4 regions of the Kribbella sp. NPDC050281 genome follow, and region 4 is predicted to be linked to each of the others. Evidence: riboswitches for the same ligand, from Rfam matches in the RefSeq annotation. Region 4 holds a riboswitch; each other region holds the start of a gene.
The links. Region 4 has a riboswitch for ZMP and ZTP ahead of AB0I34_RS04270 (glycine hydroxymethyltransferase). Riboswitches for the same ligand answer to the same signal wherever they lie in the genome.
Positions count from the first base shown of each region.

Region 1: linked by a shared signal. The riboswitch ahead of AB0I34_RS07115 (5-aminoimidazole-4-carboxamide ribonucleotide transformylase) and the one ahead of AB0I34_RS04270 (glycine hydroxymethyltransferase) in region 4 are both predicted to bind ZMP and ZTP.
Region 2: linked by a shared signal. The riboswitch ahead of folP (dihydropteroate synthase) and the one ahead of AB0I34_RS04270 (glycine hydroxymethyltransferase) in region 4 are both predicted to bind ZMP and ZTP.
Region 3: linked by a shared signal. The riboswitch ahead of AB0I34_RS19945 (tetrahydrofolate dehydrogenase/cyclohydrolase catalytic domain-containing protein) and the one ahead of AB0I34_RS04270 (glycine hydroxymethyltransferase) in region 4 are both predicted to bind ZMP and ZTP.

Region 1 is NZ_JBFAKS010000004.1:276,362-283,696, forward strand. Features, by position in the region: gene AB0I34_RS07095 (exo-alpha-sialidase) at 1-899, shown strand, start outside; gene AB0I34_RS07100 (ubiquitin-like small modifier protein 1) at 902-1,183, shown strand; gene AB0I34_RS07105 (AAA family ATPase) at 1,226-1,768, shown strand; gene AB0I34_RS07110 (MMPL family transporter) at 1,908-4,175, shown strand; gene AB0I34_RS07115 (5-aminoimidazole-4-carboxamide ribonucleotide transformylase) at 4,181-5,092, opposite strand; ZMP/ZTP riboswitch at 5,120-5,204, opposite strand; gene AB0I34_RS07120 (hypothetical protein) at 5,243-6,232, shown strand; gene ilvD (dihydroxy-acid dehydratase) at 6,292-7,335, shown strand, end outside.
Region 2 is NZ_JBFAKS010000004.1:192,204-199,538, forward strand. Features, by position in the region: gene AB0I34_RS06710 (glycoside hydrolase family 18 protein) at 1-887, shown strand, start outside; gene AB0I34_RS06715 (winged helix-turn-helix domain-containing protein) at 1,084-1,632, shown strand; ZMP/ZTP riboswitch at 1,647-1,736, shown strand; gene folP (dihydropteroate synthase) at 1,780-2,601, shown strand; gene AB0I34_RS06725 (NUDIX hydrolase) at 2,580-2,972, shown strand; gene AB0I34_RS06730 (S8 family serine peptidase) at 3,030-7,335, opposite strand, start outside.
Region 3 is NZ_JBFAKS010000017.1:52,213-59,547, forward strand. Features, by position in the region: gene dop (depupylase/deamidase Dop) at 1-1,089, shown strand, start outside; gene AB0I34_RS19920 (ubiquitin-like protein Pup) at 1,166-1,375, shown strand; gene prcB (proteasome subunit beta) at 1,384-2,226, shown strand; gene prcA (proteasome subunit alpha) at 2,263-3,120, shown strand; gene AB0I34_RS19935 (NUDIX hydrolase) at 3,117-3,731, shown strand; gene AB0I34_RS19940 (beta-N-acetylglucosaminidase domain-containing protein) at 3,739-5,484, shown strand; ZMP/ZTP riboswitch at 5,485-5,573, shown strand; gene AB0I34_RS19945 (tetrahydrofolate dehydrogenase/cyclohydrolase catalytic domain-containing protein) at 5,604-6,446, shown strand; gene AB0I34_RS19950 (phytanoyl-CoA dioxygenase family protein) at 6,469-7,335, opposite strand, start outside.
Region 4 is NZ_JBFAKS010000003.1:4,586-11,920, reverse strand. Features, by position in the region: gene AB0I34_RS04295 (glycoside hydrolase family 9 protein) at 1-12, shown strand, start outside; gene AB0I34_RS04290 (CU044_5270 family protein) at 83-1,120, opposite strand; gene AB0I34_RS04285 (sigma-70 family RNA polymerase sigma factor) at 1,117-1,710, opposite strand; gene AB0I34_RS04280 (MarR family transcriptional regulator) at 1,771-2,241, opposite strand; gene AB0I34_RS04275 (MFS transporter) at 2,305-3,858, shown strand; gene AB0I34_RS04270 (glycine hydroxymethyltransferase) at 3,912-5,360, opposite strand; ZMP/ZTP riboswitch at 5,389-5,470, opposite strand; gene AB0I34_RS04265 (acyl-CoA dehydrogenase family protein) at 5,497-7,122, opposite strand; gene AB0I34_RS04260 (YhjD/YihY/BrkB family envelope integrity protein) at 7,186-7,335, shown strand, end outside.

The DNA of each region.
Region 1 (7,335 bases), on a different contig from region 4:
CGGTGTTCCACTCCGACGACCTCGGCAAGACGTGGGCCGAACCGCCCCAGGGCTCGATCGGCTTCCCTGAAGGCTCCGACGCATCGCTCGAGCGGGTCTGGCAGATCCAGCCGGCGCCCGAATCGCAGCCCGGAGTCGTGTACGCCGGGACGCAGCCGTCGGCGCTGTGGAAGTCGACCGACGGAGGAGTGACGTTCGAGCTGGTCCGCGGCCTGTGGGACCATCCGCACCGCAAGGAGTGGGGCGCCGGCTTCGGCGGGCAGGCGGTGCACACCGTGCTCCCGCACCCTAGTGACCCCGGGCAGGTGAGTGTCGCGATGTCGACCGGTGGCGTGTACCAGACCACCGACGGCGGTGCGTCGTGGTCGCCGGCGAACCACGGGATCAAGGCGAAGTTCATGCCCGACCCGGATCCGGAGTTCGGTCAGTGCGTGCACAAGCTGGCCGGGCATCCCGACGTACCGGAGCGGATGTTCGCGCAGAACCACCACGGCGTCTACCGGTCCGACGACGGTGGCGCGATCTGGAAGTCGATCGCTGACGGACTGCCCTCGGACTTCGGGTTCCCGATCGTGGTGCATCCGCACGACCCCGACACCGTCTACGTCTTCCCGCTGGTCGCGGACGCGAACCGGATCCCCACCGAGGCCAGTTGCCGCGTCTACCGGTCTCGCGACGCCGGGGCGACCTGGGAGCCGTTGTCCAGCGGACTGCCCGACGTTTCGTTCGTGCCCGTCCTGCGCGACGCGATGACGACCGACACGGCCGACCCGGCCGGGGTGTACGTCGGCACGCGCGACGGGTGCGTGTACGCGAGCGCGGATGCCGGTGACACGTGGGTCGAGGTGGCGAGTCACCTGCCGGACGTGCTCACCGTGCGCGCCGCGGTGCTGGGCTGACGATGGTCGCGGTCAGGCTGCCGACGGTGCTCAGACCATTCGCGGACGGAGCCGAGCGGGTCGAGATCGAGGCCGGCGGCCAGCCGACCGTTGCCTCGGTCTTCGCCGCCCTCGAGGCTCAGCACCCGGCGCTGCGCCGGCGCCTGACCGACGAGCAGGGTGCGATCCGTCGGCACGTGAACGTGTATCTGGGCAACGACAACATCCGCGACCTGGACGGTCTGGACACCAAGCTGCCCGCCGAAGCCGAGCTCCTCATCCTGCCCAGCGTCGCCGGCGGCTAAATGAGTGCAGTTTCCGGCGCGGGTTGGCTAGCGTCTCGCAGCATGAACGGCGAGCTCATCGTGCTGACCGGACCGCCTGGTGCAGGCAAGTCGACAGTGGCCGAGTTGGTTGCCACGGATGCGGAACGTCTGACCGTGCACCTCCTGACCGATCAGTTCTACACGGCAATCCGCACCGGCTTCGTGCCGCCGTACCTGCCTGGGTCGGCGGACCAGAACGACGTGGTCGTCGACGTCATCGTCGCGGCGGCGACGACGTACGCACGAGGCGGGTACGACGTCGTGGTGGACGGGGTCGTCGGCCTCCACTATGTGCCACCGTTCCGCGCCGCCGCGGAGCGGGCCGGCCTGGTGCTGTCGTACGTCGTACTCCGGCCGGATCTCGAGACCACGCTGGCCCGGGCCCGGGACCGGGGCGGCGACTCGCTGCAGGATGCCGAGGCGATCACCGGGCTGCACCGATTCTTCGCCGAATTGGGTGAGCTCGAGTCGCATGCGATCGACACCAGCGGACTGGATGCGCCCGGCACGGCGGACGAAGTACGGCGTGCGGTCTCCTCCCAGCGCTTCCGCTTGGTCGGGTGACGACGAAGAGCGATCTCGCAGTGGCGTAGAGATACGGACAGTGACCGAGGGGTTGTCGCGGGGTCGCGCCCGGCCTACTGTCGGCGAAGGGGCGCGCGGCGTGGCCGGGCCTGGGGGCGCCTGGGGGAGGGGGCGCCCTGTGCATGTGTTTCTGGATCGGCTCGGTCGAGGGGCCGCACGATTTCACTGGTTCGTGATCGCCGGCTGGCTGGTTGCCGTGGTCGGGTTGTTCGTCCTGCGGGCCGCGTTCGGCGGTACGTACGTCAACAACTACACGGTCCCCGGCAGTGAATCGTCGGCTGGATTGACGATCCTGAACAAGGACTTCTCCACGGCCGGCGGGTACTCCGGATCGATCGTCTTCCACGCCAAGTCCGGCACGGTCTCCGAGCAGTCCGACGCGGTCAAGACGTCGATGGCGGCGGTCGGCAAACTGCCTGACGTCGTCTCGGCCGTCGATCCGCTGGCGACGTCATCGACGACGTACATCTCGAAGGACGGGACCGTCGTCAACGCTCCGGTGTCGTTCTCGGTGGTGCCGGCCTCGCTCGACAGCAGCTACCTCGACAAGCTGGACGCGGCCGTCCAGCCGGCCCGCGCCGCCGGACTCGAGGTCGAGTACGGCGGAGGCGCCGGGCAGATCGGCAAGCAGGCCGACGATGCGCTCTCGGAGGCGATCGGTCTCGCGCTGGCGCTGCTGTTGCTGTTCCTGATGTTCCGGTCCATCGTCGCGTCCGCGCTGCCGTTGGTGGCCGCGATCTTCAGCGTCGGCGGCGGTCTGGCCATACTCGGTCTGCTCGCGGCCGTGAAGGACTTCCCCGTCTCGGCACCGACGGTCGCGACCCTGCTCGGACTCGGTGTCGCGATCGACTACGGGCTCTTCATGGTGTCCCGCCATCGCGAACAACTCGACGACGGCCAAGGCGTCGAGGAGTCCGTCGGCCGGACCGAGTCGACCTCTGGTGCGGCCATCCTGGTCGCCGGTGGGACGGTCGTCATCGCGATTCTCGGCCTGTACGTGTCCGGCGTACCGTTCGTCGGTGCGCTCGGTCTGTCGTCGGCCATCGTGGTCGCGGTCACTGTGCTGGCTGCCCTGACACTCATCCCGGCGATGCTCGGTCTGGCGAAGTTCCTGGTACTGAACCGCAAGGACCGGCAGCACCTGGTGGAGGAACAGGAGCTCGAGGCCGGCCTCGAGGACGAGGTGGCCGTGGCCGAACACCGGGCCGAGGAGCGCGAGCGGCGCGACATCAAACACGAGCAGAGCGCGTTCGCCCGCTGGGGGCGCAAGGTCAGCGACCGGCCGTGGCCGTACGGCATTGTCGCCACGCTGGTGCTGCTCGTCCTGGCGATCCCGCTGCTGTCGATGAACCTCGGCCAGCTCGACGCCGGCACGGACCCGGAGCAGGACTCGAGCCGGAAGGCGTACGACCTGGTGGCCCAAGGCTTCGGCCCGGGCGCCAACGGTCCGCTGACGGTCGTCGTACAGCTCCCGTCCGAGAGCTCCACCGACAAGCAGACCTTGCTGAACGGTCTCGCGTCGACGCTGCAGAAGACGTCCGGCGTGGCCGCCGTACAGCCGCCGAGCCTGAACAGCTCCGGTACGACGGCGATCATCAACGTCATCCCCACCACGTCGCCGTCCGCGGCAGAGACGGAGGACCTGGTCAACCGGATCCGGGACGACGTCCTGTCCGGGCAGCAGGAGCCGACGTACGTCGTGGGCACGACCGCCGGGTACGTCGACTTCACCGAGAAGGTCGCCGGGCGGATGCTGTGGCTGATCGGGGCTGTCGTGCTGCTGGCGTTCCTGCTGCTCACGGTCGCGTTCCGATCGCTCCTGATCGGGATCAAGGCCGCGATCCTCAACCTGCTGTCGGTCGGAGCGGCGTATGGCGTGATCGTCGCGGTGTTCCAGTGGGGCTGGGGATCCTCGTTGGTCGGGATCGACGAGAAGGTGCCGATCCCGTCGTTCGTGCCGATGCTGATGTTCGCGATCGTGTTCGGGTTGTCGATGGACTACGAAGTGTTCCTGCTGTCCCGGGTGCACGAGGCGTGGATCGCGACCAAGGACAGTCACCGCGCCGTGGCGATCGGGATCGGCGCGACGGCCCGGGTGATCACCACCGCGGCCGCGATCATGATCGTGGTCTTCCTCAGCTTCGTCCTCGACGACGACCCGACGGTCAAGATGCTCGCGGTGGGCATGGCGGTCGCCGTACTCATCGACGCCAGCATCGTCCGGATGGTCCTGGTCCCGTCCGTCATGACGCTCCTCGGCGACCGCGCCTGGTGGCTGCCCCGCTGGCTCGACCGCATCGTGCCCGACATCCAACTGGAAGGCGGCCCGCCAGCCCCACCCCCACCAACTCCCCAAGAAACCCCCAAGGTCGAACCCGTCTCCTGACCTGCTCAATGGCGGAAGAGGCGTACGCCGGTTCGTGACAGCGTGATTCCGCGGGCAGCGCACGCCTCGGCGACCTCGTCGGAGCGGATCGAGCCGCCGGGTTCGGCGATGTGGGCTACGCCGTGGCGGTGGGCTTCGTCGATGTTGTCGACGAAGGGGATGGCGCCGTCGGAGACCATCGCGACGCCGGTCAGCGGCTCGGCCGAGCGGCGGGACCACCATTCGTCTGCTTTCTCGCCGGCCAGGCGGACGCAGTCGACTCGTGACTGCTGGCCGGCGCCGATGCCGATCGTCGTACCGTCCTTCACCATCGCGACCGTGTTCGACTGCGTGTACCGCGCCACGATCATCCCGAGCAACAGGTCGCGGGCTGCTGCATCCGGCACGCCCGGATCCAGCAGCTCACGAGTCAACGGCCGGTCGTCCCGCTGCTGCGTCAGCCGTAGCCCGTACACCTCGCGCACCTCGTGCTCCGGAGGCTCGAAGGACGCATCGGCTTCGAGGACGAGAAAGGTCCCGCGTTTCTTCCCGGCCAACACTCCGACGACGCCTTCGGCGTACCCGGGCGCAATGATCCCGTCGCTCACGACCCGCTTGAGCACGCCCGCAAGCTCGGCATCAACCGGATGCGACACCGCAACGAAGTCGCCGTACGACGACTTCGGATCGGCATCACGGGCACGCACATACGCCGCGCTCACCGAGTCCGCGAGCGCAGCACCGGCGGGGGAGACGTGCTTGTACGACGCCGCCGTGACCAGCCCGAACGCCCCAGCCGCCTCCCGCACGAGCTGCCAACCGGTGAGCGCATCCAAGACATTGATGTACGACGGACTCCCGCTGACGACTGTGAACGGCGCCCGACCGGACACCGGGGTCATCGTGGCGGACTGGTGTGGGTTCATTCCATAACGCATCCAGCGACCTCCGAGATCGAAACACATCGGAGGCGCCCAGGCGGACGACGCCTTGCTTGCCGGCCGACCGCTCCCCGGTGGTACTCCACCCTCGCCAGTCGCGGTCGTTCGGCAGTCTATTCGAGCACCCCGCACACGTACGATCCGAGCATGGGGATCTTCTCTCGCAAGGCGGTGGATGTCTCCAGGCTTCGGCTTGATCAGGCGTGGGCCGATCCCGAGCTCGATCGGGCGTACGCCGCTGTGCGGGCGGGGGATCTGTCGACGGGGATGGCGTTGCTGAAGGCGACGCCGGTGAACACCGGACTGCGGTCGGTGCGGGTGGTGGGACTCGGCCGGGCGGCCGTTGGGCACAGCGAGCAGTTGGAGTTGCGGCTGGAGGCATTGCCCGGGGATCCGGATCTGTTGCTGTGGCTCGGGCAGACGATGGTGTTCGAGGCCTGGGAAGTGCGGAGCGGGAGTCTCGCGAAGTACGTCTCCGAGCAGCAGTTCACGTCCTTCCACGACGTCCTCGGGACCGCGGGCGCAGTACTGAATCATGCGATCGATGCGGCGCCCGACGATGCGGCCCCGTGGGAGGTGCTGCAGTGGGCCACGGTCGGACTGCAGTCGTCGATGGAGGTGAAGGACACGGTCTTTCGGTCCGCGGTGGAGCGGCATCCCGACAGCTACGCCGCGCACAGCGGACGGGTGCAGGTGCTGGCCCCGAAGTGGTCCGGCCTGGAGCTCGCCGAGCTCGTGCACTTCGGGCATCAGGTGGTGGCGAACGCACAGGGGGGTAGCGCCTTGTGTGCCGTCACCGCGCAGGTGATCAACGAGGTGTGGGTCGACGTATTCGGCGACAGCGAGCTCTCCCGGCTGCAGCGCGGCGCCCGCCTGACGCGCGAGGTCTCGAACCGGCGGGAGGAACTGCTGGCCGCCCGGGACAAGTGGTGGACCCCCGGACGCGAGCAACAACCGGAGGACATCTCCGCCCACGGTGCGATGGCGTTCGCGTTGAAGGCGGTCGGCGCGAAGGCCGCCGCAATGGAGCACGCCGCCCTGACCACAGGCCGGATCGAGAGCCTGCCCTGGGGCTACACCAACGACCCCGACCCCCTGACCGCCTTCGCGACGGCGGTGGCACACCAGATGTCCTGAGACCCGGCGCGGTCGGACGAGGGCAGCGTTGTTGATTTACGAGGAATAGAGTGACCGGCATGGTCGATGTGAAGCCACGGAGCCGGACGGTGACCGACGGGCTGGAGGCGACCGCATCGCGCGGGATGCTTCGCGCGGTCGGGATGGGTGACGACGACTGGGCCAAGCCACAGGTCGGAGTCGCGTCGAGCTGGAACGAGATCACTCCATGCAACCTGTCCCTGGACCGGCTCGCGAAGGCGGTCAAGGAAGGCGTGCACGCGGCCGGCGGCTATCCGCTGGAGTTCGGCACGATCAGCGTGTCCGACGGCATCTCGATGGGCCACGTCGGCATGCACTACTCGCTCGTCAGCCGCGAGATCATCGCCGACTCGGTCGAGACCGTGATGGAGGCCGAGCGGCTGGACGGCTCGGTGCTGCTGGCCGGCTGCGACAAGTCGCTGCCCGGCATGCTGATGGCCGCGGCCCGGCTCGACCTGGCCTCGGTCTTCCTGTACGCCGGTTCGATCATGCCCGGCAAGCTCGGCGACAAGGACGTCACGATCATCGACGCGTTCGAGGCGGTCGGTGCCTGCCTGCGTGGCCTGATCACGCAGGACGAGGTGGACGCGGTCGAGCGCGCTATCTGCCCGGGCGAAGGTGCCTGTGGCGGCATGTACACCGCGAACACCATGGCCGCCTCCGCCGAAGCGCTCGGTATGTCGCTCCCCGGCTCGGCCGCACCGCCCGCGGTCGACCGACGTCGCGACGGCTACGCGCGCAAGTCCGGCGAGGCCGCGGTCGGCCTTCTGCAGAAGGGGATCACGGCCCGCCAGATCCTCACCAAGGAAGCGTTCGAGAACGCGATCGCCGTCGTGATGGCGCTCGGTGGCTCGACGAACGCCGTACTGCATCTGCTCGCGATCGCGCGCGAGGCCGACGTCGACCTGACCCTGGCGGACTTCAACCGGATCGGCGACCGGGTCCCGCATCTCGGCGACCTCAAGCCGTTCGGGCGCTATGTGATGACGGACGTGGATCGCGTCGGCGGCATCCCGGTCGTCATGCGTTCGCTCCTCGATGCCGGCCTGCTGCACGGCGACTGCCTCACCGTCACCGGCAAG
Region 2 (7,335 bases), on a different contig from region 4:
GTGCGCTGCGCGGCAACTTCAACCAGTTGCGCAAGCTGAAGGAGGAATTCCCCGACCTCAAGGTTGTCTGGTCCTTCGGCGGCTGGACGTGGTCCGGCGGCTTCACCGAGGCCGCGAAGAACCCGGCCGCGTTCGCCGACTCCTGCTACAGCCTGGTCAAGGACCCGCGGTGGGCCGATGTGTTCGACGGGATCGACATCGACTGGGAGTACCCGAACGCGTGCGGCCTCGGCTGCGACACGTCCGGACCCGGTGCGTTCGACAACGTGATCACAGCGCTGCGCAACAAGTTCGGCTCGTCCGCTCTGGTCACCGCCGCGATCACCGCTGACGGCACCGACGGCGGCAAGATCGACGCGGCCGACTACGCGGCCGCGGCCGGCAAGCTCGACTGGCTGATGCCGATGACGTACGACTACTTCGGTGCCTTCAGCGCACAGGGCCCGACCGCGCCGCACTCGCCGCTCACGTCGTTCTCCGGGATTCCCACTCCCGGCTTCTACAGCGACGCGGCGATCCAGAAGCTGAAGGCGAAGGGCATCCCTGCGTCGAAGCTGCTGCTCGGCGTCGGGTTCTACGGCCGTGGATGGACCGGCGTCACGCAGGCTGCTCCGGGTGGCGCCGCCACGGGTGCGGCGCCGGGCAAATACGAGGCCGGGATCGAGGACTACAAGCTGATCTCGACCCGGTGCCCGTCGACCGGGACCGTCGGCGGTACGGCGTACGCGTTCTGCAACGGGCAGTGGTGGGGGTACGACACCCCCGACACGATCCGCGGCAAGATGTCGTACGCGAACACCCAGGGACTGGGCGGTGCGTTCTTCTGGGAGCTGTCCGGTGACACCTCCGACGGGACGCTGATCACCGCGGTGAAGTCGATCGGCTGACACCACCTGAACCGCCGACCGGACCGCCGGCCGCGCCCACCGTCCTGGGCCGGCCGGCGGTTCTTCGGGTCAGTGGTCTTGTCCTGTCTTGGACAGTTCGCATTTGTGCCAGGCCCCCGCGCAGGGAATCCCTTGACTTACTTCCCGCCGTAAACCGTACTTAGTGCGGGTCGGGGTTGACAGGGGAGGGGCGCGCATGGAGAGGCCGTCGGATTCGTCGTTGATCATCGGTGTGGCCACGTCCACGGCCGAGCGGGTGCAGCTCGCACGGTTGCTGGGTGGGGCGGACGCGTTGTTGCTGGTCTCCAGTGCCGAGCAGGCTCGTACCTTCCTCGCGCTGACCGGGGTGACGTCGTCGGCCGGACCGGTTGTGCTGACCCCGACCGTGCTGCCCATCGCCGAGCAGCCTGCCCAGATCATGGCAGTGCCCACCGCTGAACCCGAGCCGGTGCTGGACGAGGAGCTGTACCTGGACGTCGACCGGCGGGTGGTGCGGTGGAAGGACCGCGAGGTCCCGCTGACCCGGCTCGAGCACGACTTCCTGCACTGCCTCGTGGAGGAGCCCGGCCGGGTCTGGACGTACCAGCACCTGCACCACGCTGTCTGGGGCAACGAGCACCTCGGCCACGGCTCGCACATCCACTCCGTGGTGAAGCGGCTCCGCCAGAAGCTCGCCAACCTCGGCGCCACCGTCACCATCCACGCGGTCCGCGGCGTGGGTTTTCACCTGCTCCCGACGGCGTAACTGAGGTAGCGTTTGCGCCGGGTCGTGACTGGCGCATGAGGTGGGCGAACCACCGGGGAGCGATCTCGTCTGGATGACGTACGCCGAGCGCCTGGGCTTCTGGATCGACCGGGAGGCCATGTCATGAATCGGGTCATGAATCGAGTCATGGATCGACCGTTGCTGGTCGGCATCGTCAACATCACCGAGGACTCGTTCTCCGACGGCGGTCGCTACCTGGCGGCGGACAACGCGATCGCCCATGCGCGCCGGTTGCACGCCGGCGGCGCCGACATCATCGAACTCGGCCTGGCGTCCAGCCACCCGGATGCCGCCAAGGTGACGCCCGAGCAGGAGATCGCCCGGCTGGCTCCAGTGCTGGATGCGCTGGGCGACCTACCGTTGTCCGTCGACTCTTACCATCCGGCGACGCAGCAGTACGCCGCCGAGCACGGAGCGACGTACCTGAACGACATCCAAGGCTTCCCGGACCCACGTCGGTACGACGAACTGGCCGAGCTGACGTGCCGGCTGGTGGTGATGCACTCGGTCCAGCACCTCGGTCCGGCCACCAGGGTCCGTACCGAGCCACAGACGATCTGGCCGGCCATCGAGCGATTCTTCGATGCCCGCGTCACCGCCCTCGAGTCAGCCGGCATCACCCGCGACCGCCTGATCCTGGACCCCGGTCTCGGCTACTTCCTGGGCAGTACTCCGGAGCCGTCGCTCACCGTCCTGGCCAACCTCAGCCGCCTCAAGACCCGCTACAACCTCCCCGTCCTCGTCTCCCCGTCCCGCAAGTCCTTCCTGCGCACGCTCACGAACACGGCCCTGTCCGACATCGGCCCCGCCACCCTCGCCGCCGAGCTCCACGCCACCACCCAGGGCGCGGACTACATCCGCACCCACGACCCGGCCGCCCTCTCCACCGCACTCATCGTCCACACCACTCTGACGAATGGCGTCGAATGCCTCAGCACGAAGCGATAGTCGCCGTACTGCGACAAGCCGACCGAGTACTCGTCATCCGCCGGGGCCCGGAGGCGCGCATGCCCGGATACTGGGCCCCTCTCAGCGGAACTCTCGAACCCGGCGAGAGCCAGCAGCAAGCCCTCGTCCGCGAGGTCCGGGAGGAGGTCGGCCTGGCGGTCACCCCACTCGCCAAGGTCTGGGAGTCGACCACCGCCGGAGGCGACTACCTGCTCCACTGGTGGACCGCGGCGGCATCACCCGGCGAGGTGACGGCGGATCCGCGAGAGGTGAGCGAGACCAGCTGGGTCACTCCCGCACAGTTCCTCGCGTTGCGGCCGATCTTCGCGGGCGACCGTGAGTTCTTCGGGAAGGTCTTCCCGCGGTTGTGAAAAGGGACCGGCCCCACCCGGAAGATCCGAGTGGGGCCGGCTCCGACTACATGACTGCTACTTGATGGACTTCAGGGCGAAGTCCTCGGTGACCGGTTCACCGGCGAGGAGCCGGGTGGTCCGGGTCTGGGGCTTGTAGCCGTCCTTCGCGGCGATCAGTGTGAGCGGGTTGTTGCGACGGTCCAGCCAGTAGGCGTAGTTGCCGTCCTTGTCGGTGATGAAGGTGTAGGACTGCGCCCACGAGTCCACCTGCACGATCGCCCCCGGGAGCGGCGCGCTGGCGCCGGACGAGCTGACGCCCGTGACGGTGCCCTGCAGCTTGCTCCAGGTGTTCGGCGGGGTGACGTTCATCGTCACGTCCACCGCGGGAACGGAGTAGGGGGTGTTCTCGCCGATCGTGACCTGCCCGCTGTACGTGCCGGGCTGGTCGACGTTCGCGTCGAGCGTGACCTTGACGGTGGCCGACTGGCCGGGAGCCAGCGTCGCCTCGGTCTTGTCGATGGACATCCAGCTCACGTCCGCCGACGACTCCGAGCAGCCCTCGAGACCCGGCAGGGCCTCGCTGTCCACCGTGGCGGTGAAGCCACCGGACGAGCCACCGATCTTGTAGAAGCCGCAGGCCGCGCCACCGCGGTACCGCGGCAGGTTGGCGTTCGGCAGGGCGGACCAGCTGTTGGCCGCCGGGTCGTAGGCGAACCCGGCGTTGGTGACAGCACCGGCCTGGACACCTCCGACGATCAGCAGCTTTCCGCTGGCGACGGCGTACGACGCCGCCCAGTGGTCGGCCGGAGCGTCCGCGATCGCGGTCCACGAGTTCGCACCCGGGTCGTAGACGTAGGCCGACTTCAGCGAGTTCACGCCGTCGTTACCGCCGGCGCAGTACAGCATGCCGTCGATGGCGCCACAGGATGCGAACGCGACCGACTTCGGGTAGTTCGCCAGCGTCTCCCAGCTGTTGGCGGCCGCGTCGTAGCGGACCACCGTGTTGCTCATCGGGAGACAGGCCGAGGTCGTGCAGCCGCCCACGGCGTACAGCTTGCCGTCGAGGACCGCCTGACCTGCCGCGGCCCGGGGAGCCGGGTTCGCAGCGAGGGCGCTCCAGGCGTTGGCGGCCGGGTCGTACGCCCAGGTCGCCGGGTCCGGACCAGCGGCGGCCCAGCCGGAGCTGGCGATGATCTTGCCACCCACGACACCCACGGTGATGGCGTTGCGGGCGCTCGGCAGCGGAGCGATGGCGGTCCACGCCAGCGTCGCCGGGTCGTACACGTAGCTGTTCGCGGACGAGACGCTACCGTTGCCACCGGCAATCGAGTAGATCTTGCCGTCGAGGTTGACCACCCGGTTGTCCATCACGGTCGCCGGGTAGTCGGCGATGTCGGCCCACGGTGCGGCCAACGGGTTGGCGGCCGCGGTCTTGACGGCCGTCTTGCCCGACACCATGTTGCCCAGCGAGGTCGGCACCTGCAGCCGCTGCAGCGGGGCGCCGGCGCCGGTCAGCACCTGCGTCTTGCTGGTGGTGGAGCCGTTCGCGTTCTGCAGCACGAAGCCGTTGTCCCGCTCGCCGAACTTGACGTCGACGCCGGCACCGCCGGTGTTGGTGACGGTGAACGACTTGGTAACCTTGCCCGACGGCAGCTTCAGGTTGCCCGAGACGCTCCCCGGGGTGACGCTCAGCCGGCCCGCGGCCAGTGAGTAGTCGGCTGTGGTGACCCAGTCGGCCTCAACGCCCACGGTCTGCTGCGCGGTGACGTAGTTGCCAGCCTTGGCGGTGAAGCCCTGGTTGCCGGACTCCGAGGAGTACAGCCAGTAGAAGCCGTCGTTCAGACCGGTGTCCTCGGGCGTCGCCACGGTGGTCGCGGTCTCGGCCGGGTTGCCGTCACGGGTGACGACCGCACCGTTCACGAAACCGTTCGTGTTGGCGTCCTTGACGTTGCCGACGACGATGCCGCCACCAGCAGGCTCACAGGTGACCTGGCTGCCGATCAGCACGTTGTCGAGCTGCCACCACCACTCGTACTGCGCGTCGTAGTAGTGGAACCGGACCTGCACAGCGGACTTGCCGGCCGCCTGCGGGATCGCGATCTCCTTGAGCCCACGGACGTCGACCGCCTGCCGCAGCACGTTGGCCCAGGTGGCACCGCCGTCGATCGACAGGTCCACGTCGGCCTTCTCGCCGCCGAGCCAGTTGAGGTCCTGGTTGAACCGGATCACCGGAGCGGTGACCGCGGTCAGGTCCACGACCGGGCTGACCAGCGAGGTGTCCTGCGAACCGCCCGGACCGTACTTGTCGCTGTCGATGATCGCGGTACCGCCGGTACCTCCGGCCAGGTTGCCACGGGCACCCGGGTCGTTGAACTGCCAGACCTGTCCGTTGCCCTTGTTGTCGACGACGGACCAGCCGCTCGGCGTGCTGCCGGAGTCGAACGTCTGGTAGGTGCCGTCGGAGCCGTACCGGTAGCCCGGCGCCGTGGTGCAGGCGTCGGTGCGGACCGGGACAGCGATGTTCTTGGTCAGGTTGCCGGAGCCGACCGTGATCGGCTCGCTGACCGTCTGGTAGCCCGGGAACTGCGACTCCACCTTGAGCGAGTACGCCGCGCCGGCCGGAACCTTCAGGCTGAAGCGGCCGTTGCTCGGGGTGGTGTAGTCGAACACGCCACCCGGACCCTCGACGCTGACCTTCGCGTACAGCGGCCAGCCGTGGCCGGAGCCGTCGGTGATGCTGCCGCCGACGTTCACCTGCGGCGAGCTCGCCAGGGCGAAGTTCTGGGTGGTGGTGTTCCCGGTGGTGATGGCGACCGTGGCGGTCTGGGTCTGGTACCCGAACGATGCCGCGGTCAGGTCGTAGCTCCCGGCCGGAAGGACGGACGAGAACGCGCCGGTGCTGGTCGTGGTCAGCACGCGGTCCGGCTGGCCGGCCTGCTTCACCGTCACGGACGCGCCGGCGAGCGGAGCACCACCGGTGGCGGCGGTGACGGTGCCGGACAGGGTGCCGGTGTCGCCGATCGGCGCGGCGTTCAGCAGGGCGAGTGCGTCCAGACGGCCCTGGCCGAACACGTTGTTGTTGGCGTCGGTTCCGCCGCACTGGCTGTTCGGCGTGTCGATCGCGGTCTGGTTCAGCAGCGCCCGGGTGGCGTCCACGTCACCCTTGAGAGCCGGCGACGCGGCCCACAGCAGTGCGACGGTGCCCGCGAGGTGCGGGGTGGCCATCGACGTACCGTTGAAGGCGCCGTAGGTGTTGCCGGGGAGGCTGGACCGGACGTTGACGCCGGGGGCCGAGATGTTCGGCTTGATCGTGCCGTTCTGACCGACACCACGGCCGGAGAACGACGCGATGTTGTTGTTGATGTCGTAGGCGCCTGCCGAGTAGTTGCTGGTCAGGCTGCCCGGCGACCCGCTGCTGTTGCAGCCGAGATCACCACTGTTGCCGTTGGCGAAGGCCCCGAAGATGCCGGAGTCCTTCCAGTTGTTGGTGATGTCCTCCATGAACGGGTCGTTCGACGGCAGCTGCGAACCCCAGGAGTTGTTGATGATGTTCGGCCGCTTGCTGGCGTCGGGGTTGTTCCCGGCCAGGTCGGTCGGCTCGAGCATCCACTGACCGGAGGCGATCAGGGCCGCGTCGGTCGGGCAGCAGCCGTTCGCGGCGATCCACTTGACCCCCGGCGCGACGCCGATCTGGTTGCCGGCGCCGTCGTCACCGGCCATGGTGCCCATCGTGTGGGTACCGTGACCGTTGCCGTCGCACGGTGCGTTGCCGCAGGTGCCGGCCGCGTCGAACCAGTTGTAGTTGTGGTCGAACGTGCCGTCGCCGTTGTTGCCGCGGTACTGCTTGACCAGCGCCGGGTGGTCGTACTGCACCCCGGTGTCGATGCTGGCGATGGTGATGCCTTCGCCCTTGTCGCCGAATTGCGACCAGACGTCGTCGGCGTTGATGTTGGCGATGCCCCACTCGACCGCGTTGATCTCGTGCTCGGTCGTGCCCTGGGAGATCTTGGGCACCTCGATCTTCATCGGGGCGTACAGGCCCTCGACCTCGGCGTGGGTGGCCAGGTTCTGCGCCAGCGTGAGCGATCCGCTGTTGATCCGGATCGCGTTCGTGCCCCAGAAGGCCTGGTACTTGACGTGTTGTGCGTCCAGCTCGGCGCGGATCTTCGCCTGGCTCTCCGCGGCGGTCTTGCGCAGTGCCGCGGCGACGGCGGTGCCGCGCTCGTTCCAGTTGGTGATCTTGCCGGCGGCGGTCAGGTCGGCCTTGGCGGCGAACCGGACCCAGTAGTCGGACGCCGCCTTGGCGTCCTTGCCGTCGAGTTGGGCCATCAGCTCCGGCTTGATCTTGCTCGCCGGAGTGGCCTCGGGCTTGGTGGGCGGT
Region 3 (7,335 bases), on a different contig from region 4:
AACGTCGACAACAAGGGCGCGTCGTACGGCTCGCACGAGAACTACCTGATGCGCCGGTCCACGCCGTTCGCGTCGATCGTGCGGCATCTGACGCCGTTCTTCGTGAGCCGTCAGGTGGTGACCGGCGCCGGCCGCGTCGGGATCGGCCAGGACGGCGCCGCGAACGGTTTCCAGATCAGCCAGCGGGCCGACTATTTCGAGGTCGAGGTCGGCCTGGAGACGACGCTGAAGCGCCCGATCATCAACACCCGCGACGAGCCGCACGCGAATCCGGACCGGTACCGCCGGCTGCACGTGATCATCGGCGACGCGAACCTGTCCGAGATCTCGACGTACCTGAAGGTCGGCACCGCATCGCTGGTGCTGGCGATGATCGAGGACGGCTGGCTGACCGACGACCTGAGTGTGGACCGCCCGGTCACCGCGCTGCACGAGGTCAGCCACGACCCCACCTGCACGCACCTGATGACGCTGAAGGACGGCCGCAAGCTCACCGCCGTCCAGCTGCAGACGGAGTACCTGGAGCAGGCCCGCAAGTACGTCGAGGACAAGTACGGCGACGACGCGGACCGGCAGACCAAGGACGTGCTGCACCGCTGGGAGCAGATCCTGGACCAGCTGGCCATCGATCCGATGAAGCTGGCCGACCAGCTCGACTGGGTGGCGAAGTACAAGCTGCTCCAGTCCTACCGCGACCGCGACGGCCTGGAGTGGGACGACCCGAAGCTGCACCTGGTCGACCTGCAGTACGCCGACCTGCGCCCGGACAAGGGGCTTTACTACAAATTGGTGAAGGCCGGCCGGATGCAGCGGCTCGTCTCCGACGAGGAGATCCGGATGGCGGTCTCGCACCCGCCGACCGACACGCGGGCGTACTTCCGCGGCCGGTGCATGCAGCAGTACGCGCCGCAGGTCGCGGCCGCCTCCTGGGACTCGGTGATCTTCGATCTGCCCGGCAAGGAGTCGCTGCAACGGATCCCGACACTGGACCCGCTGAGGGGCACGAAGGCGCATGTCGGGGCACTTCTTGACCAATGCGACACCGCGAGTGACCTGGTTCGCACCATTACTGGGGGCGCCGCCGGGTAGGGTCGCCGTATAAGGAAACACTGCGGGGGTCGGTTGGGCGGCCGCCGCAGGCGGCGGTTCTAGGAGGTGTGTGGCCATGGCGAAGGACGGCGGTCAGCAGCACAAGCAGCCGAAGCGTTCGTCGACCGAGGAAGAGGTCGAGCAGGTCGAGGCGTCCGAGGACGTCCAGGAGCGCAAGGAACGGCTCGACGAGGACGTCGATTCGATCCTGGACGAGATCGACGAGGTGCTCGAGGAGAACGCCGAGGAGTTCGTCCGCGGATTCGTGCAAAAGGGTGGGGAGTGAACCGCTCGATGACTTTTGATGCCTCCGGCCGGTTGCCGGAAGCCTTCCTGATCCCAGGTGGCTCGTCGTTCATGGACTTCCTGGCCGGGCACGCGCCCGACCTGTTGCCTGGACGGCGCAGCCTGGGGTCGGCCGACTTCTCCCACGACGTCCCGCACGGTACGACGATCGTCGCGGCCACCTTCCCCGGTGGCGTGGTGATGGCCGGCGACCGGCGGGCCACGATGGGCAACATCATCGCCCAGCGTGACATCGAGAAGGTGTTCCCCGCCGACGAGTACTCCGCGGTCGCGTTCGCGGGCTCGGCCGGCTTCGGGATCGAGATGGTCCGGCTGTTCCAGGTCGAGCTGGAGCACTACGAGAAGCTCGAGGGCGCGACCCTCAGCCTGGACGGCAAGTCCAACCGGCTGAGCGCGCTGATCCGGGGCAACCTGGCGATGGCGATGCAGGGCCTGGCCGTGGTGCCGCTGTTCGCGGGCTACGACGAGGACATCAAGGGCGGCCGGATCTTCTCCTACGACCCGACCGGCGGGCGCTACGAGGAGACCCACTTCCACAGTGTCGGCTCGGGCTCGCTGTTCGCCCGCGGCGCGCTGAAGAAGCTGTACCGCGAGGACCTGTCCGCGACCGACTGTGTGACGGTGGTGATCCAGTCCCTGATCGACGCCGCTGACGACGACTCGGCGACCGGTGGCCCGGACATGCTGCGGCGGATCTTCCCGGTGGTCGGCGTGGTCACGGCGGACGGCTACAAACGGCTGCCCGAGGACGAGGTGGCCGCGATCGTCGACCGCGTCTGGGCCGAGCGGCACCAGCGACCCGACGGCCCGGCCTCGGCCTCCCTCACCTGACCTGACCCCATCGACCGATAGAGGACGACACCTTCGATGAGCGTTCCGTTCTACGTCTCGCCCGAACAGCTGATGCGGGACCGGGCCGACTTCGCCCGCAAGGGCATCGCCAAGGGCCGCAGCGCGATCGCACTGCAGTACGCCGACGGCATCCTGTTCGTCGCGGAGAACCGCTCGCCCGCGCTGCACAAGGTGGCCGAGATCTACGACCGGATGGCGTTCGCCGCGGTCGGCCGGTACAACGAGTTCGAGAACCTGCGGATCGCCGGCGTCCGGCTGGCCGACATGCGCGGGTACTCCTACGACCGGCGCGACGTGACCGGCCGGGCGCTCGCCAACGCCTACGCGCAGACGCTGGGCGCGATCTTCTCCTCCGGCGGTGAGAAGCCGCTCGAGGTGGAGATCCTGGTCGCCGAGGTCGGTGCCAGCACCGCCGAGGACCAGGTCTACCGGCTCACCTACGACGGCTCGATCGCGGACGTCCGCGGGTACGCCGTGATGGGCGGGCCGGCCGAGCAGGTCGCAGAGTACGTCGGCGAGCACTTCCAGGAGGGCATCTCGCTGGCCGGGGCGCTCCGGCTGGCTGTGGATGCGCTCGGCCACGACGGCACCGAGGTCCGGCAGTTGACGTCGGACCAGATCGAGGTCGCGGTTCTGGACCGGACCCGGACCCAGGTGCGGAAGTTCAAGCGGATCTCCGTGGAGACGCTGGAGCGCATCCTGTCCGAGTCCCGCCCGGCCGAAGACGCGAAGCCGGCGGCCGACGGCAAGGCGAGCGAGGACACCCCGGCCGCGGAGGACAGCACAGCATCCTCCGCGTCCGACGACGCCCCGCCGGCGGACGACGTACCCATTGCTCCACCGGAGGAGCCGGACGACGACCGGCCGCTGTGAGCGAGCCGGAATGGCGTTCAGCCGCCGCGGACTCCGCGGCGGCTGAACTGTCTCGGCCCGGCGACCCGACGGCCTGGGAGCTGGTGGGTGAGGAGCTGGGCTTCCACCGGTTCCTGACGGTGAAGTTGCGGCGGTACCGGCTGCCGGATGGGCGTGAGGTCGAGTGGGACGTGTTCGGCCCGAAGTCCGACGCTGGGATCAGCGCCGGAGTCACGGTGCTGCCGTTGACGCCGGAGGGACGGATCGTGACGATCCGGATGTTCCGGGCCGGCCCCGACCGGATCGTGACGAACCTGCCCGGTGGGCTGGTCGAGCCGGGGGAGGACCCGGCGCTGGCCGGTGCCCGGGAGCTCGAGGAGGAGACCGGGTATACCTGCGAGACGCTCGACCTGGTCGGCTGGCAGTGGTCCTCGGCGTCGTCGACGTACCGGAAGTACATTGCGATCGCGCGCGGCTGCCGGCCGGACGGCAAACAGTCGCTGGACGAGACCGAGGACTGTGTGCCGGTCGAGCTGACTGTCGATGCGTTCCGTGCCGAGCTGCGCACACCAGGTGCGATGACCGGAGTCGACGCGGCCTATCTAGCGCTGGATCACGCCGGACTGCTGTAGTAGGGCAATGACGCCTGAGCCTCAGCAGACCACCCACCGCGACGACGGCTTCGACCTCGGTGACACCGTCGGGCTGGTGCACGGCCCGACGACCGATGCGGACGCCGAGCGCGTCGTCCGCGAGACGCTGGCACGGGCCGGCGTACAGACGATCACCGACGGCGAGTCTGCTGTCACTGTGCGACTCGGGGGCACGAACGCGGCGGCCGACGGGTTGCCGCCCGAGGGGTACGTCGTTGCCGTCGGCGACAACCAGGTCATCCTGGACGGTGTTGATCAGCGCGGCACCTTCTACGCCGCGCAGACCTTCGCACAGCTTGTCCAGGGCAACCATGTGGACGGCGTCGAGATCCGCGACTGGCCGACGATGCGGTACCGCGGCTCGATCGAAGGGTTCTACGGTACGCCGTGGTCGCACGCGGACCGGCTCGACCACCTGGACTACCTCGGCACGCACCGGATGAACACCTACGAGTACGCGCCGAAGGACGACCCGTACCACCGCGAGCAGTGGCGCGACCCGTACCCGGCCGACAAGCTGGCCGAGCTCGGCGAGCTGGTCGAGCGCGCGGTGCGGAACAAGGTCGACTTCACCTTCGCGCTGTCACCCGGCCTGTCGATCCGCTACACCGACGACAGTGACTTCCAGGCGCTGATCGCGAAGTTCGAGGCCCTGTACGCGCTGGGGGCACGCGCGTTCAACGTGGCCCTGGACGACATCGAGTACGAGAAGTGGCACAGCACCGAGGACGAGGAGAAGTACGGCGCCGGTGGGGGTGGGGCCGGGCGGGCGCAGAGCGAGTTGCTGAACCGGATCCAGCGCGAGTGGGTCGTGACCAAGCCGGACCTCGCCCCGCTGCAGATGGTCCCGACCGAGTACTACAACGTCGACGAGACGCCGTACAAGCAGGCGCTACGGGAGCTGATGGACAGCGCCGTGGTCGTGCACTGGACCGGCATCGGCGTCGTACCGGAGACGATCACGACCGCACAAGCAGCCGAGGCGAAGACCGTGTTCGGGCACGACATCCTGATCTGGGACAACTACCCGGTCAACGACTACGCGGCCGCCCGGATCCTGCTCGCGGCCTACAGCGGTCGCGAGCCTGGCCTGGCCGACCAGGTCGTCGGCGTGATCTCGAACCCGATGAACCAGGCCGGGGCCAGCAAGATCGCGCTCTACTCGTTCGCCGAGTTCGGCTGGAACCCGGCGACGTACGACGAGCAGGCCTCGTGGCACCGTGCGCTCGCCGAGCGGGCCGGGGGAGACGCCGAGACGATCGCGGCGCTGGAGGTCTTCGCCGACCTCGCCACCTATGACGGCCGGCTGCACCTGGTGAACGCGCCGGTCCTGGCCGCGCAGACCGCCGCGTTCTGGAAGACCTGGAAGGCGGGCGACCTGGCCGGGGCCATCGCGCAACTCGAGCCGTACCTCGAGGCGATCGAGAACGCTCCGGCCCGGATCCGCGCTGGGGTGTCCGACCCGTCGTTCGCCGACGAGGCCGGAGCCTGGCTCGATGCGACCTTCCTCTGGGCGCAAGCACTCCGCGAGTCCCTCCGGCATCTCGAAGCAGTGGCCGAAGGCAACAGCTCGGACGCCGCCACGACCCGGGACCAGATCGACCACCTGGTCACCCAGGCCAAGACGATCCGCGACACCCGCCTGCCACACTCCAAGACCCATCCCCAGCTCGGTGACCCTGTCATCGAGACCTTCCTGACCGAGGCGACGGAGGGCGGCCGGGTATCCTGAGCGGTGGACCGCGACTGGCGCTGAGGTGGACGACCACCGGGGAACGGTCCGCCGACGATCCGGCCGAGCCGCGCGCCTGGGCACTTGACCTGTTGTCGACGCCCAAGGGAGCGCGCGCTATGACTGCCACTTTGATGACCGGTACCGACCTTGCCGCCGAGATCGTGGCGAAGACGGCCGACCGGGCCCGTGCACTGCAGGAGCGGACCGGGGTCCAGCCGTGCCTGGCCACCGTGCTGGTCGGTGACGACCCCGCGTCCGCGACGTACGTGCGGATGAAGCAGAACCGGTCGAAGAAGGCGGGCATCGGGTCGCTGAGCGTGGTACTGCCCGCGGAGACGACGACCGAGGAACTGGTCGCGGAGCTGACCAGGCTGTCCCAGGACCCGGCGGTGCACGGGATCCTGCTGCAGCACCCGGTGCCTGCGAAGATCGATGAGCGGGCCGCGTTCGAGGCGATCGACCCGGCCAAGGACGTCGACGGTGTGACCACGCGGTCGTTCGGTGCGATGGCGTTCGGTGAACCCGGCTTCCGGTCCGCGACGCCCGGCGGGATCATCCGCCTGCTCGAGGCGTACGACGTACCGATCGCCGGGGCGCACGCGGTCGTGATCGGCCGCAGCCCGATTCTCGGCAAGCCGGCCGGGATGTTGCTGCTGGCATCGAACGCGACCGTCACCTACACGCACTCCCGAACCACCGACCTGCCCGCGATCGTCCGGACCGCGGACATCGTGGTGGCCGCGGTCGGCCGGGCGAACTTCGTCCAGGGCGACTGGCTCAAGCCCGGCGCTGTCGTCGTCGACGCCGGCTACAACGAGGGCAACGTCGGGGACGTCGACTTCGCCGCCGCGGCCGAGGTCGCGAGCCTGATCACACCGGTCCCCGGCGGGGTCGGTCCGATGACGATCGCCCTGCTCCTGGAGCAGGCCGTCGACGCCGCCGAGGCACAGACCCGCTAGGGCACGGCTCTAGAGACGTGCTCTAGCGATCGCAGCCGCCGTCCTTGTCGGCGCGGGAATGCGGGCGGGCGATGTCGTCGATGCCCTTGTAGGCGTACGGGTCGGTCCCGGCCACCATCACGATGTCGCGGTAGTCGTGCTTGCCGACATGGACGCCGGCCGGCACGGAGTGCCACGGGAGCAGCGACTCCGCGTTCATGTAGTGGCTGGCGAGGGCCCGGCGGAGTCCGCGCCGCGTGGTGTTCGGCAGTGATCGGTGCAGCAGGTAGCCGTTGAAGATCACCGCCGAACCCGCCGGCACCTCGACCGGTACTGCGTCGTCGTCGGTGTAGGGGAAGTCGAACAACTCCACCGTGCAGTCGAAGCGGAGATCGTCCTGCTCCCGATCGGGATAGATGACACCGCGCCGGTGCGAGCCCGGCAGCACCCACAGGCAGCCGTTCTCCACGGTGGCGTCGTCGAGCGCGATCCACACCGCGGTGAGCGAGCGGTCCCTGGTCGGGATGAAGAACTCGTCCTGGTGCCAGGCCTGGCCCGGCTTGCCCTCGGACTTGATGAACAGCATCGACTGCATCGCCTTCACGTTCGGCCCGATCAGCGCGGTCAGTGCGGTGACCACGCGCGGTGCGCGCAACGCGGCCAGCGCCACGTCGGACACCTTGTGGGGCTGGTGAATGCACAGGTACTTGCGCACGACGTCCTCGCCCGGCTCCGTGCTCGGGCCGCCCTCGACGGCTCCGAGGTCACCGCGGCACAGGTGCTCGGCCGCTGTGTGCAGCGCGGCGACCTGGCCGGGTGGAAGGGCCTGATCGAGGACCACGAAGCCGTCGCGCCGGAACGACTCGATCAACTCGTCGGTGACCTCGGTGAACCTGCGTACGGCGGTGAC
Region 4 (7,335 bases):
CTGACCACGTAGTCCCCTCCCCGCACCGGCGACGCGCGCGCACCTCTCCCCGCGCGCTCGCCGGTGCACCCAGCCGCCCCGTCTACAGGTAGAGGTTGTAGCTGATCACGGCGGGGATCCGGACGTTCAGACGCCCGGCGGTTTTCGTCAGGACCGTTTCGTCGGCCCAGAGGCGGCCGGTCCTGGGGTCGAAGATCAGGACGTGCCGGTTCGGCAGGCCGCCGTAGCTGCTGTCGACCGCGAACGCCCGGCCCTTGCGGCCGCTCCGGTCGGTCATTGCGCCCAGCGATACCGCGTTGCTGTGATCGGCGAGGATCTTGAGCACCGCGGCGCGTACCGCTGGGGCCGGCGTCGCCTCGCGATACAGGTCCGTGACTGCCCCGGCCAGCTGGCCGGGGCCGTTGGCGTCGATGTCGTGGCCGATCTTCAGCACCGCCAAGAGCCGTGCAGGGTCGCTCGGCAGCGGATAGCGGTACATCGGCTGGTATCTCCCCGGTGGCCACGACTGGTCACCTTTCACCCTGCCGGGCTTACCGACCGAGTCCTTGTGAGACGCCGGATCCGGGGAGTACGGCTGCCCGGTCCTGACCACCAGGCGCCCGGACAGATCGCTGTTCCAGGTCAGGCTCACGTCCTCCGGAATGATCGCCGAGGTGACCCGCTCCTTACTGTCGACGGCCGTCGACAGGTTCCACGCCTGCATCCGCACCGTGTGCGACCCGGCGTCGCCCGGCAGCGTTTTGTCGGCGGCCGCCGTCGCCGCGAGCGCCAGCAGCGCCGCCTTGCCTGGCCGGCCCTGCGCGAGCTCGGCATCCAGCAACGGCGGAGTCGCCGCCATCGCGACCCCACCCGACCCGAACGGGTCGACGACCACCACCCCAGCGCCCGCGACCGCCACAGCCCCGGCCGCGCCGACCAGCACCGCGCGCCGCCGTACCTTTCCACGACGGGCAGGTACGTAGGCCGCCGGTACGCCGTTGACCGGAGCAACGTGCTCCTCCGCCGCCAGCCGGGTCGCGATCCGTTGCAGTCCAGCCAGTTCGCGATCTGTCAGCGGGCCATCGGGGATCCCGGACGCCGGGTCGACGCGCTTCAGGGTGTCGAGGTCGTTGGTGTTCATGAACGTTCTCCCTGCGTCTTGGACTCAGCTGTTCGCACGACCGTGGAACCAGCCGACCGTCCCTGGGTGCTCCGAGCCGGGTCGTCGTACTGCGCCTGCGCCGTCTTCAACCGGGCTCTCGCGCGGTGCAGCCGAACTGCCGCGGCCGCCCTCGAGCAACCAAGTGCCGTCGCGAGATCGGCGCCACGCAGTTCCTCCCAGCCCGCCAGCATCAGCACCTCTTGGTCGGCCGCACTCAGTGTCCGCAGAGCAGTCAGAGTCCCAGCCAGTTGGTCGGACCATTCGAGCCGCTCTTCCGCGGCCGGTCCGGCCCTGGTCACGAGGTCGTTGCCGGCGCGTTGATATGCGGCAGTCGACCGCTGCCGGCTGCGCCGTCGATCGGCCAGCACGTTCGCCGCGACCCGGTACAGCCACGGCAACGCTCTGTCCCGCGGCACATCCGTCCGCCGCCTCAACGCCGTCAGGAACACGTCCGCGGTCACATCGGGCGCCTCGTCGGCATCCCCGATCCGGCGTACGACGTACCGCAGAATCGCGCGATAGTGCTCCGTATACAGCTGCTCAAGATCGGCCCCGGCGGGCTCGGTCATCGGTTCCACACCCGTCTATTGCCGATCACAACAAACGATTACAGCCGATCAAAGGAGCGTTCAGCGGGGATGTTCGGCGCGCCAGTTCTTGATCATCTGGTCCATGTCGGCGTGGATGAAGGCGAAGAAGTCGGCGGCTTCGGACAGGCGGCGGCCGACCGGGTTGGCGGGGCCGAACAGCTCCGCGCCGGACCGGCTGCTGGACTCCCATTCGCTCAGCGCGAGATTGCGCCGTTCGAGGATGGCGGCGAAGACGTCGTCGCGGATCCGGTAGTGGTCCTTGCGTGAGCCGGGTTGCCGCTCGCGGGTGATGAAGGAGACCTGGATCAGCTGCCGGACCGCGCCGGACACCGCGGGCTGGCTGATCTTGAGCGATTCGGCCAGCTCGGCGGCCGTCATCGTCCCGGTCGGGCTGACCAGCATCCGTCCCATCACCCGGGCCGACATGGTCGGGACGCCACTGTTCGCGAGGATGCCGGCGAAGCGCTCGACGAACTGGCTGACCTCTTCGGGAGTGGGTTCGGGCGCCATGATTGAAGACTACAGTAATTTGATCTATCGCAACTATCACAAATATCTGATAATTTACTGGGCATGACCACCTCCTCCGTTGCCGAAGGGCCGACGCTCACCGGCGCCCGCCGCTTCGGAGTCCTCTTCGCACTCTGCCTGGCCGTGCTCGTGCTCGGCCTGGACACGACGGTGCTGAACGTCGCGCTGCCGACCCTGGCCGCCGACCTCGACGCGTCGACCAGTCAGCTGCAGTGGATGGCGAACAGCTACAACCTGGTTCTCGCCGCGCTGCTGTTGCCGGCCGGTCTGCTCGGCGACCGCTTCGGGCGTCGCAAGATCATCGCGATCGCGCTGACACTGTTCGGCGCGGCGTCGCTCGTTTGTGCGCTGTCCGACTCGGCCGGCCAGCTGATCGGCGCCAGAGCCTTCCTTGGCGTCGGCGCCGCGATGATCGTGCCAGTCGCGCTGTCCCTGATCACCGTGCTGTTCCCCACCGAGGTCGAGCGCAAGAAGGCGATCGGCTTCTTCGTCGTGGCGAACAGCATCGGCATGCCGCTCGGCCCGATCGTCGGCGGCCTGCTGCTGGACCACGCCGGCTGGCAGTGGATCTTCTACCTGAACGTACCGATCGCGCTGATCGCCGCGATCGCTGTCAGCCTGCTGGTCCCGGAGACCCGCAGCTCGCGCCGTCCGGCGATCGACTGGCTCGGCATCCTGCTCTCCAGCGCCGGCCTGGCCTCGCTCGTGTACGGCGTGACCAAGGCGGGGGAGACCTCATGGACCGACGGGACCACGGTGCTCTTCCTGGCCCTGGCCGTCGTACTCCTTGCCGTCTTCCTGCTCTGGCAGCGGCGGAACTCCGACCCGCTGATCGAGCTGCGGCTGTTCGGCGAGAAGGTGTTCACCGGTGGGGCGGTGCTGCTCACCGTCTCGGTCTTCGCGATCTTCGGGTTGCTTTTCACGATGCCGCAGTACTTCCAGGGCATCAACGGGTCCGACGCGCTGCACACCGGTCTCAAGCTGCTGCCGTTCATCGGCGGAATGACGGTCGGGGCGAAGCTGGCCGAGCCGGTTGAGGCGAAGGCCGGCACCCGGCTGGTGGTGATGGCCGGGTTCCTGGTGATGGCCGCCGGGTTCCTGCTCGGAGCCTTCACCGATCTCGGTACCGGCTACGGCTACACCGCGATCTGGTTCGTGGTGGTGGGGTTCGGCCTCGGCTGCTCGATGCCGCAGGCAATGAACGCGGCGCTGGGTGTGCTCGACCCGGAGCGGGCCGGCACCGGGTCCGCTCTACTGCAGGCGTTCCGGCAGGTTGGCGGCACCGTCGGCGTCGCCGTCCTCGGCACGGTGCTGAACTCCGTCTACCGGCACAACGTGGACACGAGCGGCCTGCCGGCACAGGCGGCTGACGCGGTCGAGAAGGGGCTGGGCGGCGGGCTCGCGGTCGCGACCAAGGTCGGGTCGGCGGACCTGCTCGGCGACGTACGCGACGCGTTCATGACCAGCCTCAACACGACCATGTGGGTCTCGGCCGGCATCGCGGTCGCAGGCGCCGTACTGGCCGCCGTACTGATGCCGAAGCAGGCCACCAAGGCCTCGCAGGAGGCGCTGATGGGCATCAAGCAGGACGCCTGACAGAGCAGCGCGGCGCCTGCTCCCGAGGGGAGAGCAGGCGCCGCGCGATGAGGTCAGTTGAGGTCGAGGCCCGGGTACAGCGGGTGCTTGTCGAGCATCTCGGCCGAGGCGGCCTTGACCTTGTCGGCGACGCCGTCGGCCAGCACGTACTTCGCCTTGGACGGTGCACCGGCGGCCGTCGTCGTCGGCGTCGTCGAGGACAGTACGTCGACCATCAGCTCGGCGACCCGGTCGAACTCGTCGGCCCCGAAGCCGCGCGTGGTCAGTGCCGGCGTACCGATCCGGACGCCCGAGGTGTACCAGGCGCCGTTCGGGTCGCGCGGTACGGCGTTCCGGTTGGTCACGATGCCCGCGTCGAGCAGCGCCGACTCGGCCTGCCGCCCGGTGATCCCGTACGACGAGACGTCGAGCAGAGCCAGGTGGTTCTCGGTGCCGTCGGTGACGAGCTTGACGCCACGCTTCATCAGGCCCTCCGCGAGCACGACCGCGTTGTCTGCGACGGCCTGCGCGTACTCCTGGAACGACGGCTGCCGGGCCTCGGCCAGCGCGACCGCCTTCGCCGCCATCGTCTGGCCGAGCGGGCCACCCAGAACCATCGGGCAGCCGCGGTCGACGGCGTCGGCGTACTCCGGCTGGCACAGCACCATGCCGCCGCGCGGGCCGCGCAGCGACTTGTGCGTGGTCGTGGTGGTGACGTGCGCATGCGGGATCGGGTCGAAGTCGTCGGTGAAGACCTTGCCCGCGACCAGGCCGGCGAAGTGCGCCATGTCGACCATCAGCGTCGCGCCGACCTCGTCGGCGATCTCGCGCATCGTCGCGAAGTTCACCTTCCGCGGGTACGCCGAGTAGCCGGCGATCAGGATCAGCGGCTTGAACTCCCGCGCCTTGCGGGCGACCTCGTCGTAGTCGAGCAGCCCGGTCTCCGGATCGGTGCCGTAGGAGCTCTGGTGGAACATCTTGCCGGAGATGTTCGGCCGGAAGCCGTGGGTCAGGTGGCCGCCGGCGTCCAGCGACATACCGAGCATCTTCTGGTCACCGAACGCCCGGCGGAGCTTGGACCAGTCCTCCTCGGACAGGTCGTTGACGTGCTTCGCGCCCGCCTCGGCCAGCGCCGGGGACTCGATCCGCTGGGCCAGGATCGCCCAGAAGGCGACCAGGTTCGCGTCGATGCCGGAGTGCGGCTGGACGTAGGCATGCGGCGCGTTGAACAGCGCCGTGGCGTGGTCGGCCGCGGCCTGCTCGACGGTGTCGATGTTCTGGCAGCCCGCGTAGAAACGGTGCCCGATGGTGCCCTCGGCGTACTTGTCCGAGAGCCAGTTGCCCATCGTCAGCAAGGTGGCGGGGGAGGCGTAGTTCTCGCTCGCGATCAGCTTCAGCGAGGAACGCTGGTCGGCCAGTTCGGCCTTGATCGCGCCGGCGACGGTGGGTTCCACCGCGGCGATCACCTGGAGCGCGTTGTTGTACGCGGCCGACGCGGCGGCGGCGTCGAAGGGTTGAGTCATCGTTGTCTCTCCTGCGGTTGCAGTGGGTCGTAGGCACCCAGGCGCACGGTGCCGACAGTCTTCGCTCCCCGGTGGTTCTCCACCTCAGCGCGCCAGTCGCGACGCGGCCACCCTATCGTGCGGACGCGGCTCGGAGTCAGAGGCTGCGGTCGGTGATCAGGCCGAACGGCGTGGTCCGCGGGAGGGTGCCGAAGACGCCGCCCCAGTCGTTCGCCAGCCGGGACGCGACGAAGGCGTCCGCGACCGCGGGAGTCGAGTGCCGGACGAGCAGGGACGCCTGCAGGCAGAGCGCCATCCGCGCCGCCAACCGGCGGGCGCCCGCCTCCGCGCCCTCGACGTCAGCAAGCGCTTGCAGTACGTCGTTCACCGCCGTGTCCAGGCGCTCGTCCGCACCCCGCGCCGCCCCGACCTCCAGCAGCCAAGCCTCGAGCGACTCGGGCCTTCTGAGGGCTCGCAGTACGTCGAGTGCGTTCACGTTCCCCGACCCTTCCCAGATCGAGTTCAGCGGGGACTCCCGGAACAACAGCGGCATCCCGGATTCCTCGACGAACCCGTTCCCGCCGAGACACTCCAGGGCTTCGGCGGCCATGAACGGCGTCCGCTTACTCACCCAGAACTTCGCCAGCGGCAGCCCGATCCGCCGGAACGCGGCCTCCTGCTCGTTGCCGTCGGTCGACGCATCGACCGCCGCCGCAAGCCGCATCGCGAGCGCTGTCGCAGCCTCACTCTCGAGCGCCAGGTCGGCCAGCACGTTCTGCATCGCGGGCTTGTCGGCGAGCAGATCACCGAATGCCGACCGGTGGCGGGTGTGCCAGAGCGCCTCCACCAACGCGCGCCGTTGGAGAGCGGCCGAACCGAGGACGCAGTCCAGCCGGGTCGCGGCCACCATCTCGATGATCGTGCGGACCCCGGCGCCCTCGTCGCCGAGGCGGTAGCCGACCGTGCCGTGGAACTCGACCTCGCTGGACGCGTTCGACCGGTTCCCGAGCTTGTCCTTCAGCCGCTGCAGGGCAAACGCGTTCCGGTTGCCGTCGGCAAGCACGCGCGGGACGACGAAGCAGCTCAGTCCGTCCGGCGCCTGCGCCAGGACCAGGAAGACGTCGACCTGCGGTGCCGAGCAGAACCACTTGTGTCCGTTCAGCTGGTATTCACCGTCGTCACCGGCCGGCGTCGCGGTGGTCAGGTTCGCCCGGACGTCCGAGCCGCCCTGCTTCTCGGTCATCCCCATCCCGGCGAGTACGCCGCTCTTGGTGGCCGCAGGCAACCGGCGTACGTCGTACTGGCGCGAAGCCAGCTGTGGGACCCACTCCTTGGCGAGCCGTTCGTCCGCCCTCAGGGCGGGGACGGCGGCGTACGTCATCGAGATCGGGCAGCCGTGGCCGGGCTCGACCTGGGACCAGACGTAGAAGCCGGCCGCGCGGGTCAGATGTGGGGAGGGCTCGTCGCTCGTCCACGGCGCGGCCTGCAGCCCGAAGCCGACGGCGCGCTCCATCAGCCAGTGCCAGGACGGGTGGAACTCGACCTCGTCGATCCGGTTCCCGTACCGGTCGTGTGTGCGCAGGACCGGTGGGTTCTGGTTCGCGGGGAGTGCCTGAGCGAGGGCCTCTTCGGAGCCCGCGAGCTCGCCGATCCGGGTCAGCCCGGGATCGTCCGCGAGGTCGGCGTACGGACGCAGAGCGTCACCGAGGGCCGTGTCCCGGGTGAAGAAGTTCACCCCCTGGAGTGGGGGAGCCTGATTCGTTACCGCGAATGGGTCCGCCATGTCAGTACGGTAAGCGGTATGGCACGTTCAGGGGCAAGACCCGCGGGTGGGAGCTCCCTCTCATTGGCATGGGTCCGCAAAATCCCCGCGACGACCTGGAAGCTGCTCACCCAGACCATCGGTGTCTGTCTGCGCTACCGGGTCACCGGTCTCGCGGCCGAGGGGGCGTTCTTCGCGATCCTCTCGCTGCCGCCGCTGATCTTCGGGCTGGCC